DNA from 3 places in the Peribacillus sp. ACCC06369 genome. Region 1 is predicted to be linked to each of the others. Evidence: riboswitches for the same ligand, from Rfam matches in the RefSeq annotation. Region 1 holds a riboswitch; each other region holds the start of a gene.
The links. A riboswitch is a leader RNA that binds a small molecule or an ion and turns the genes downstream of it on or off. The one in region 1 is predicted to bind S-adenosylmethionine.
Positions count from the first base shown of each region.

Region 1 (3,279 bases):
ATTCACGAGTATTTGCTCTAATTCGCGAGTAAATACTCCTAACTCACGAGTAAACGTATATAACTGGCGAGTATTTGCTCCTAACTCACGAGTAAATGCACATAACTCGCGAGTATTTGCTCCTAACTCACGAGTAAATGCTAATTTCGCGAGTAAATACTCCTAACTCACGAGTAAACGTACATAACTCACGAGTATTTGCTCCAATTCACGAGTAAACGTTCCTAACTCGCGAGTATTTGCTCCCATTTCACGAGTATTTGCTCCTAACTCACGAGTAAAAGCACATAACTCACGAGTATTTGCTCCCATTTCACGAGTAAATGCTAATTTCGCGAGTAAATACTCCTAACTCACGAGTAAACGTACATAACTCGCGAGTATTTGCTCCAATTCACGAGTAAACGCACATAACACGCGAGTATTTGCTCCAATCCACGAGTAAACGCACATAACACGCGAGTATTTGCTCCAATCCACGAGTAAACGCACATAACACGCGAGTATTTGCTCCAATCCACGAGTAAACGCACATAACACGCGAGTATTTGCTCCAATTCACGAGAAAGCTCCAAACTCAAGAGTAACTATCGATTTCTTGAATTATTCCCCCTGAAGGCAAAATTAATCCATAAAAAAAGGTGCCCCGCTGTTGCGGGACACCTTTTTTTATGGATTATGCTTGTGCTTTTAATGTTTCTGCTTTATCCGTGCGTTCCCATGGAAGATCGACATCTGTACGGCCAAAATGTCCGTATGCAGCTGTTTGTTTGTAGATTGGGCGACGAAGATCAAGCATTTTGATGATACCAGCTGGACGAAGGTCGAAGTTTGCACGAACTAGGTCAACTAGGACTTCTTCGCTAACTGTACCAGTTCCGAATGTATCAATCGAGATCGATACAGGCTCTGCCACACCAATTGCGTATGCCAATTGAACTTCCGCTTTGTCAGCAAGGCCAGCGGCAACGATGTTTTTCGCAACGTAACGCGCTGCATATGCCGCAGAACGGTCAACTTTAGTAGCATCCTTACCAGAGAATGCACCACCGCCGTGACGAGCGTATCCGCCGTACGTATCAACGATGATTTTACGTCCAGTAAGACCAGCATCCCCTTGAGGTCCGCCAATTACGAAACGGCCGGTCGGGTTGATGAAGTACTTAGTTTGAGCATCGATCAATTCAGCTGGAACAACTGCTTTAATCACATGTTCTTTTATATCGGCTTGAATTTGTTCAAGCGTAATTTCTGCATCATGCTGTGTAGAGATAACGATCGTATCTACACGTACAGGACGGTTATTCTCATCATACTCCACAGTTACCTGTGTTTTACCATCAGGGCGTAAGTAAGCAAGAGTTTCATCTTTACGAACTTTAGCCAAGCGGAATGAAAGTTTATGTGCCAAGGAAATCGGAAGTGGCATAAGCTCTTCTGTTTCATTACAAGCAAATCCGAACATAAGACCTTGGTCCCCTGCACCGATTGCATCGATTTCTTCCTCTGACATGTTTCCTTCACGAGCTTCCAATGCTTTATCGACGCCAGCTGCGATATCAGCAGACTGCTCATCAATGGAACTCAATACAGCACAAGTTTCAGCATCGAAACCATATTTCGCACGTGTGTAACCAATTCCTGCAATGGTATCACGAACGATACGCGGAATATCCACGTAAGCGGATGTTGTAATTTCACCAGCAACAAGCACAAGACCTGTTGTTACACTTGTTTCACACGCAACACGTGCATTTGCATCCTTAGCAAGGATAGCATCTAAAATGGAATCTGAAATCTGATCACAAATTTTGTCCGGATGGCCCTCTGTAACAGATTCAGAAGTAAATAGACGTTTCTTTGACATCATATTTCCTCCTTGGAAGTTAGTATGTTGTAGGCATAAGCCTGATTTTTTACGGAACTCGTTTCCCTCATTAGTTTCAACTATAGACACAGAATTACTTATAAATACACAAAAACCTTCCCTGGCAAATGAGGAAAGGTTTAAAATTCTGTCTTCTATCCTTTCACTCTTATCGTTCAAGGGTTTTTTACCTTGCTCAGGTTAGCACCATCACCACTATTCCTTGAAGAACCATCGCTTTATTTTCGGCGATCGATCTTGGAGTCAAGTTCAATATGGCAGGTTGCTGGGTTTCAAAGGGCCTGTCCCTCCACCAACTCGGGATAAGAGAATCCGTACAATTTAAGATAATATCGTATCAGGTTGGAACTTGTCAATGTTTTTCTAAAAAGAACATATCCGCCCACTTGAAAAAATGGGTTGTTTCAGCGTCTTCAAAGGGTTTCCAAGGTAGAAGGCGAATAGAAATGTTGAAAATTGCCATTAATAATAGAAAATAAAGCATACTAACAGGAATGGCCAATTAGAAATATGTTGCTTAATTACTTCCTATTTAAAATAAAATTTTCACTCCATGTAAGTATATGCAATTGTATTGACTCGGTTCCTGCGCCTTAATAAGGAAAAATGATTAACGAAACCAGTTGAAAATAATCACAAATTAAAAGAAATAGTATAGACTATTTAAATGAATGTGTTATACTAATTGTAATATAAAAACTTAAACAAAGGAAGGTACCTCATATATGAATTCTGTAGATGTTTCTAATGAGTTACACCAGTTATTAACAGGAAACAATGTTCAAACTCAACTTTCAGTTCCTCAATTGGTCGAAAAAGTATTAAGCAGAAATGAAGGCGTACTAACATCAACTGGTGCAGTAAAAGCTGAAACCGGCAAGTATACTGGTCGTTCACCTAAAGATAAATATATCGTGGAAGAATCATCCGTTAAGGATAAAGTCGATTGGGGTTCAGTGAACCAGCCAATTTCTGAAGATGTTTTCAATAAACTATATAATAAAGTAGTTGACTACCTAAAAGCAAAAGAAGAGATTTTCGTTTTCAAAGGTTTCGCTGGTGCAGACGAATCATCACGTCTTCCCATCCGAGTTGTTAATGAATATGCTTGGCATAATCTTTTTGCCCATACTTTGTTCATCCGTCCGAACGAAGAGGAATTAAGAGGTCACGAAGCTGAATTCACAATTCTTTCGGCACCTAATTTCAAAGCAGACCCAGAGGTGGACGGGACTTCATCCGAAACTTTCATCATCGTTTCATTTGAACGCCGTACCATCCTGATCGGCGGAACGGAATATGCAGGAGAAATGAAAAAATCGATCTTCTCGATCATGAACTACTTACTTCCAGAGGCTGGAATCCTTCCAATGCATTGCTCTGCTAACGTA
Region 1 is NZ_JAUCEN010000002.1:4,783,254-4,786,532, forward strand. Features, by position in the region: gene QUF78_RS24210 (hypothetical protein) at 163-312, opposite strand; gene QUF78_RS24215 (hypothetical protein) at 349-516, opposite strand; gene metK (methionine adenosyltransferase) at 677-1,870, opposite strand; SAM riboswitch class I at 2,034-2,197, opposite strand; gene pckA (phosphoenolpyruvate carboxykinase (ATP)) at 2,614-3,279, shown strand, end outside.

Region 2 (3,279 bases), 200 kb from region 1:
AGAAACAGGCCTTCCTCTCATCTTCCAAAGTGATTAAACTTTGTGTGAATTGGCACCTTTCCAAGGAAATCTCCTTGTCGGTTGCCGGGTTTCATCGGGCACATCCCTCCACCTCTCTTGATAAGAGCTAATATATAGAATATTTGTACATCATTAAGTTCTTTAGTATGTTGAAATTTTATCATAGATAAAAAAGGAGCGCAATGTATAATATTTCTAGTTTAAGAATGCCCAGGACTTTTTGCTTAAACCGTTTTAGAAGTCAAGGAGACGATATTCGTCGCTTTTTCAATTGCCTGCTCCAAATCTTCTATTAAATCCTCTACATTTTCAATCCCAATGGATAAACGGACTTGATCAGCACGCACACCCGCTTTCGCCAGACCTGCATCATTCAATTGCTGATGGGTCGTACTGGCAGGGTGGATGATCAAACTCTTCGCATCCCCTACATTCGCTACATGGGACCATAATTCCACCGAATTGATAAGTTTCGCCCCGGCTTCGCGGTCTCCCTTAATTCCAAAAGTCACAACGGATCCTGCTCCCTTGGGCAAATATTTATCCGCAAGGGCTTTATCGGGATGATCCTCATTAGAAGGATGCGAAACCCAAGTCACGGCCAGGTGATTTTTCAAATATTGAAGTACAGACTTCGTGTTCGAAAGATGCTCTTTCATCCTTACATGCAGCGTTTCAAGTCCAAGCGTAAACTGGAATGCGCTTTGGGCACTTAGCGCAGGGCCTAAATCACGAAGTAACTGCACTCGGGCTTTCGTTATAAAAGCGGCTGGTCCAACTGCCTCGGCGTATACCAGACCGTCGTAACTTGGATCAGGCTCCGTAAAGCCAGGGTAGTTTGGCGAGTTCCAATCGAACTTCCCTCCATCCACGATGACACCGCCTAAAGTGGTTCCATTTCCCAGAAGCCATTTTGTAGCGGAATGGATGACAATATCCGCTCCAAAATCAATTGGTCTGCATAGATACGGTGTAGCGAAGGTATTATCAATGATTAAAGGTATCCCGGCATTGTGGGCAATGTCAGCTACCGCTTCGATATCAAGGACCCTCAAACTTGGATTTCCGATTGTTTCGGCAAATATGGCTTTAGTTCTTGGCGTTATCGCCCTTTTGAAATTTTCAGGGTCATCAGGAGAAACGAACTTCACTTTAATCCCATATTTCGGAAGAGTGTTTTCAAAAAGATTATACGTACCGCCATATAAAGTGGAGGCTGAAACGATCTCATCCCCTGCACCGGCAATATTCAGGATTGACAGTGAGATGGCAGCCATTCCGCTTGCTGTTGCCAATCCGCCGATACCGCCTTCCAATAAGGCCATTCTTTCCTCAAAAACGCTGACCGTGGGATTATGTAGTCGTGTATATATATAGCCATTCTCCTTTAAGCCAAATAAATTCGCTGCATGGTCAGTGTCTTTGAACAAGTATGCATTGCTTTGGTAGATAGGGACTGCACGTGCACCTGTTTCATCAGCTTGCAGACCGCCATGAACACTCAATGTTTCGAAACGCAACTTTTTCTCTGACATATACTATTTCTCCTCTTTCTCTATGGATTTAGTAGGAATTATATTGAAACCGGGCCTTTCAAAACAAAAAAACCACTTCCACAAGAAGAGGTTTTAAAAACGCACCTCATCTTTTCAGAGCTAACACTCTGCTGGAATTAGCACCGTATATAAATTTATACCGGTTGCCGGGCTTCGTCGGGCCAGTCCCTCCGCCACTCTTGATAAGAACTATTAAATTCAGGATGCTTTCTTAATACAAAATATAACATTTTAGAATGAATCAGTCAATGAATTGTTAGAATATTCTTTGTTCAATTCCAATTTGACCGCCACTTGTCCACAACTAAAAAAACCAATCCGTTTCTGATTGGTTTTTCAGCTGATTTCCTTAAGCAATCCATATAAATAAGGAACGGATTGAAAGGCATATATTTTTCTGTGCAGCTGCCCTTTTTTGAAAAACAATAAACACGGGACACTTTCAATTTCATATGATTCGGCAATAGCTTGAACATAATTCATATTCATTTTACCTGCCTTCAGTTCCGGGAAAAGTTCCATGGATATCGTCAGCATCTTGGAAGCCACCTGACAGGTGCCGCATAATGGCGTATATAAATATAAGCAAAATGTTTCCCCTTGTTCAACGGCAAGCTTACACTCTTCTTCTTTCCATTCCTGAATCAATTAGTCGTTCACCCTTTGACTTAAAAATTTCATTTTAACATTCATATTGGCAGATAAAAGCACAGTTGCGATATGATGTTCAGGTGAGCTCTCCACTTCTTTGTACATTTTATTAATATACAGGTGGTTCGCTTCCGGCATTTCCCTTCGGAATTGCTTCCGGAGCTTTTCTCCTGATTCATCTGCGTCAAAAAGGAGATAAACATCACGGTCCATCAATTCATCCACCAATTCATCAAGCTTAGTTAATGATATGGTCCCATTCGTACATCTAATTTCCACATCTTCATTTAAAACGGAGGCAACTTTTCTTCTATCGGAACTGCCTTCTACAATGATCACTTTATCGAATTCGCCCCATTCCATGTCATCACTCCATCTCACGAATTATGTGCGCAACTGCGATTGTACAAAATGAAAAAGAGAGCAGGCCTTTTCAGTCCCCCCTCTCCTTCGTTTTTAACCGTTAATCAAACTCTCATATTCTTCAGCGCTCATCAGGTTTTCAATATCACTGCTATTTGATGGTTCCAGCACGATCATCCATGCTTTTTCAAAAGGAGATTCATTTACATATTCAGGGTTGTCACTTAAGTCTTCGTTTACTTCCACAACCTTGCCACTGATAGGAGCATACAGCTCAGAAACGGTCTTAACGGATTCAACACTTCCAAATGGTTCGTTCGCTTTCAGTTCATCCCCGATTTCTGGAAGCTCAACGAAGACGATGTCCCCAAGCTCGGACTGGGCAAAAGCTGTAATTCCAATGCGCACTGTTCCATCTTCGGTTTTGACCCATTCATGTTCTTTAGTGTAACGAAGTTCTTTTGGTGTTGTTGTCATTATAAACCCTCCATATGTACATCTTATTTTATCTATTCCATTATAAGGTAGATTTATTGTTTAAGTAAGGAATTAACCAAATATTTTGTAAAATTTCAGTTCCAAACCTGTTCGAATTGCTCTTCTTTGAAACCTACCGTCACTTTGGTACCATCCGTAACAATCGGCCTTTTCAGAAGCATGCCATCTGTGGACAATATATCAAGCATCT
Region 2 is NZ_JAUCEN010000002.1:4,983,435-4,986,713, forward strand. Features, by position in the region: SAM riboswitch class I at 15-127, opposite strand; gene QUF78_RS25395 (O-acetylhomoserine aminocarboxypropyltransferase/cysteine synthase family protein) at 246-1,556, opposite strand; SAM riboswitch class I at 1,660-1,766, opposite strand; gene QUF78_RS25400 (thioredoxin family protein) at 1,914-2,225, opposite strand; gene QUF78_RS25405 (toprim domain-containing protein) at 2,226-2,591, opposite strand; gene gcvH (glycine cleavage system protein GcvH) at 2,685-3,068, opposite strand; gene QUF78_RS25415 (arsenate reductase family protein) at 3,164-3,279, opposite strand, start outside.
Region 2: it holds a riboswitch for S-adenosylmethionine, as region 1 does, so the genes downstream of both, QUF78_RS25395 (O-acetylhomoserine aminocarboxypropyltransferase/cysteine synthase family protein) here and metK (methionine adenosyltransferase) in region 1, are expected to answer to the same signal.

Region 3 (3,279 bases), 1.7 Mb from region 1:
TCTTCATCATCAGCAAAGATGGCTTGGGCCTCCGATACAAGTGCTTCCTTGGCAGCTGAAATGCTTTGCGCTGTTTTCAACGTATTCTCCATCCTCCTTAACGCCCAAAAAAGGTTGACTGCAGTTGGCCGTGAAGAAGCAAGTTTTTCAATATGCCTCGTTACATTTTTCTTGAATTCCCCTAATTCAGCGGTTGTTTCCTGTTTGGCACCAAGTGCAACACCAAATGCAGCCGTCAGTCCAATTGCTGGGGCACCACGAACTTTTAATGTCAATATGCTGTCATATACATCATCAACAGAATGAAGTTCAATAAATTCTGTTATGGAAGGAAGGGCTTGTTGATTTAATAATGTAATATGGGTATCATCCCATTGTACCGAATATGGTAAGGGTGCTAGTGTAGTCATGTGCAGGTCTCCTTTTAAAGGGTTGAATAAGATGGCAGTGTACGTTGCTTCAACGCTTCAATGACAGCTGGAACATCCAATTCTTCCCGTTTTTTAATTAAAAATGCACCAATTTCCAATGTTGCCGTTTTGGCAGCGATCCTTGTATCTTTATTTTCAATGACGTTTAAATCGGCAACATGGGAAAGGCCAATGGTTCGTCGAATCAGTTCACAGCCGGCAAAACCGAATGCATCTTTTTTGAATTTTGTCAGTAAATAAGGCAGATAACCTTTCACATGGCGGAATGGGCTTTTATTTTGGCCTTCCCATAATTCGGTATAAGTTTCTTCAAAGGCATTCCAAAATTCATGAAGGTGTGAGAAAATCTCTTCCTTTCCAGCGCCATTTCGTGTAATTGCCTGAAAGAGAAGGTTGGCGGTGTATTGACCAAGGTCAAAACCAACGGGCCCATAAAAAGCGAATTCCGGATCAATAACCTTTGTTTCAGTTTCACTTGCAAAAATACTTCCAGTATGTAAATCTCCATGAAGCAAGGCTTCCTGCTCGGTTTCAAAGCTTTGTTTCAGCTTAGCGACCTCAAGTATCACTTCTTGATCATTCCAAATATTTTTGGCGGCATCAGTCAATTCCAGCTCGAAATCTCCCGGAAGTTCCTCAAAAAATGGATCCGTGAAAATAAAGACCTCAGTGATTTTGCAGAGTTCCGGATTCGTGAAATGTCGGGCCACTTCCTTTTTCGCGGATGGTTCTAAATGATAATCTGATGTATAAAATGCCGTCTTCGCTACATATTCACCAATATGCTGTGAAAGCAATGGATATTGATCGCCATCGATCAAGCCTTTTCTAACGATTTTCAAGTGCGATAAATCTTCCATGACTGTGATGGCAAGCTGTTCATCCGAATAATAGACTTGCGGTACGAATTCGGGGCAATAGCTTCTGAAATGAATCAGTGCATTCGCTTCAATGGATGCCCTTTTCAATGTCAGTGGCCAGCTTTCACCAAGTACCTTGGCATAAGGGACAGCTTGTTTGATTATTATTCCTTTGTTTGTGACTGTGTCTGTAATATGAAAAACATAATTTAAATTTCCATCGCCGATTTCTTTACAGTTTAAACTTGCATCCGCATTGACCAACCCAAGTTTTTTTGCAAGGGTTATAGCAGTTTCGTTTGTCAATCTCTTAAAATTTGAATGGTTTTGAGTCATTCTTTTCCCCTCCAGATTCAAAATAAGAATAAAAAAGCCTCTTTCATATAGAAAGAGGCAGAAGTTTTGGCTTCGGACCTCTTATCTTCCAGAAAATGAATTCTGGTGGAATTAGCACCGTGCTCTGTGGATTTTATAATCCGGCGGTGAATCCGCCCCATTTCACAATGGTATTACAGTCGGTTGCTGGGCTTCATAGGGCCTTTATCCCTCAGCCTGCTCTTGATAAGAGTATATGTTTTCTGAAATTTTAATCTTCGGGAAAATAATATCAACTTTTTAAATAGTTTGTCAATGGGGAAATTAATAATAATCCGGCCGACTATCTTCGAATACGGGTATTTTGTTCATGGCCAAAGCCCAGACTCGATCACTGGAGAGCCTTATTGATTAGCCGTGCCATTGAGAACCAATCATATGTTGTAGCCGTTAACCGTTCAGGTTCGGATGTCAATAATATTCCTTGATTATTGATCCATGGGGGAATATCATAGGTGAATCCGGAGAAGCAAACGAACTCTTGACAGGCACCTTGGACTTCAATAAAGTTACAAAAGCACGGAACTTCGGCGCCTTGAACGGTATGGGCTCGCTGCCATTCAGGAAAACGAATGTCATAACAAATGAATCCAGCACATATTTTTTCATCAAGAGTAAATTAACCATCTTTTTCACCTGGCTGCAGGAAATGATGTTCATCCATTAACTGAAATAAGTGAAGCTTATCATATTGTTTAATGAGATTTCCATGCTTATTGATGATGATCATGTTGTTATAGATGCCCTTGCTTGCTCTTTTGGCAACGGAACCCCCAATTATGTGAAACTGGTGTTTCTTTGCCTGATCTTTTAAACATTCAATCGTTTTTTCTGCTTCTTCATCAGCAATCTCATTTAACCTGGTCAAGTCGTATCCTGTTGTCCGAAGCTCTGGTAAAATAACCATATCGGGTTTGGACATTGCTGCTTTTTCCATCCATTGTTCTGCAACCTGAAAATTGATATCTGGTTGCCCGAAGGCAATATCCATTTGAATGCAGGCAATCTTCCACTTCATCGTTAAAAACCCCACATGTAAAAAATGCTTTACAAGACTATGATAAACATATATCATTTGTGACTAGAATTTCAAGAAATTTCAGAGAAGGTGTATAAATGTTGCAATTCGAAAAATCCAGACAACTTCAAAAACTGCCCAAGCAATTTTTTGCCTCTCTAGTCGCAAAAGTCAATGCGATTACGGCGCAAGGTCATGATGTCATTAATTTAGGCCAGGGAAACCCTGATCAACCGACGCCTGAACATATCGTGAAAAGTTTGCAGGTTGCCGCTGAAAAAACGATTAATCATAAATATTCGCCGTTTCGGGGACATCAATATTTAAAAGATGCTGCTGCCGTCTTTTATGAACGTGAATATGGTGTCAAGCTGGATCCGAATAGTGAAGTGGCGATTCTCTTCGGGGGAAAGGCAGGTCTTGTCGAACTGCCGCAGTGTTTATTGAATCCAGGTGATACGATCCTTGTTCCAGACCCCGGCTATCCGGATTATCTTTCCGGTGTCGTTTTAGCACAGGCAAAGACCGAACTGATGCCCTTGACAGAAGAAAATGATTTTCTTCCGAAATACAATGACATACATAAAGAAGTGCT
Region 3 is NZ_JAUCEN010000002.1:3,073,080-3,076,358, reverse strand. Features, by position in the region: gene mtnA (S-methyl-5-thioribose-1-phosphate isomerase) at 1-410, opposite strand, end outside; gene mtnK (S-methyl-5-thioribose kinase) at 425-1,627, opposite strand; SAM riboswitch class I at 1,706-1,859, opposite strand; gene QUF78_RS28040 (hypothetical protein) at 2,091-2,333, shown strand; gene QUF78_RS15715 (nitrilase-related carbon-nitrogen hydrolase) at 2,286-2,684, opposite strand; gene QUF78_RS15710 (pyridoxal phosphate-dependent aminotransferase) at 2,783-3,279, shown strand, end outside.
Region 3: it holds a riboswitch for S-adenosylmethionine, as region 1 does, so the genes downstream of both, mtnK (S-methyl-5-thioribose kinase) here and metK (methionine adenosyltransferase) in region 1, are expected to answer to the same signal.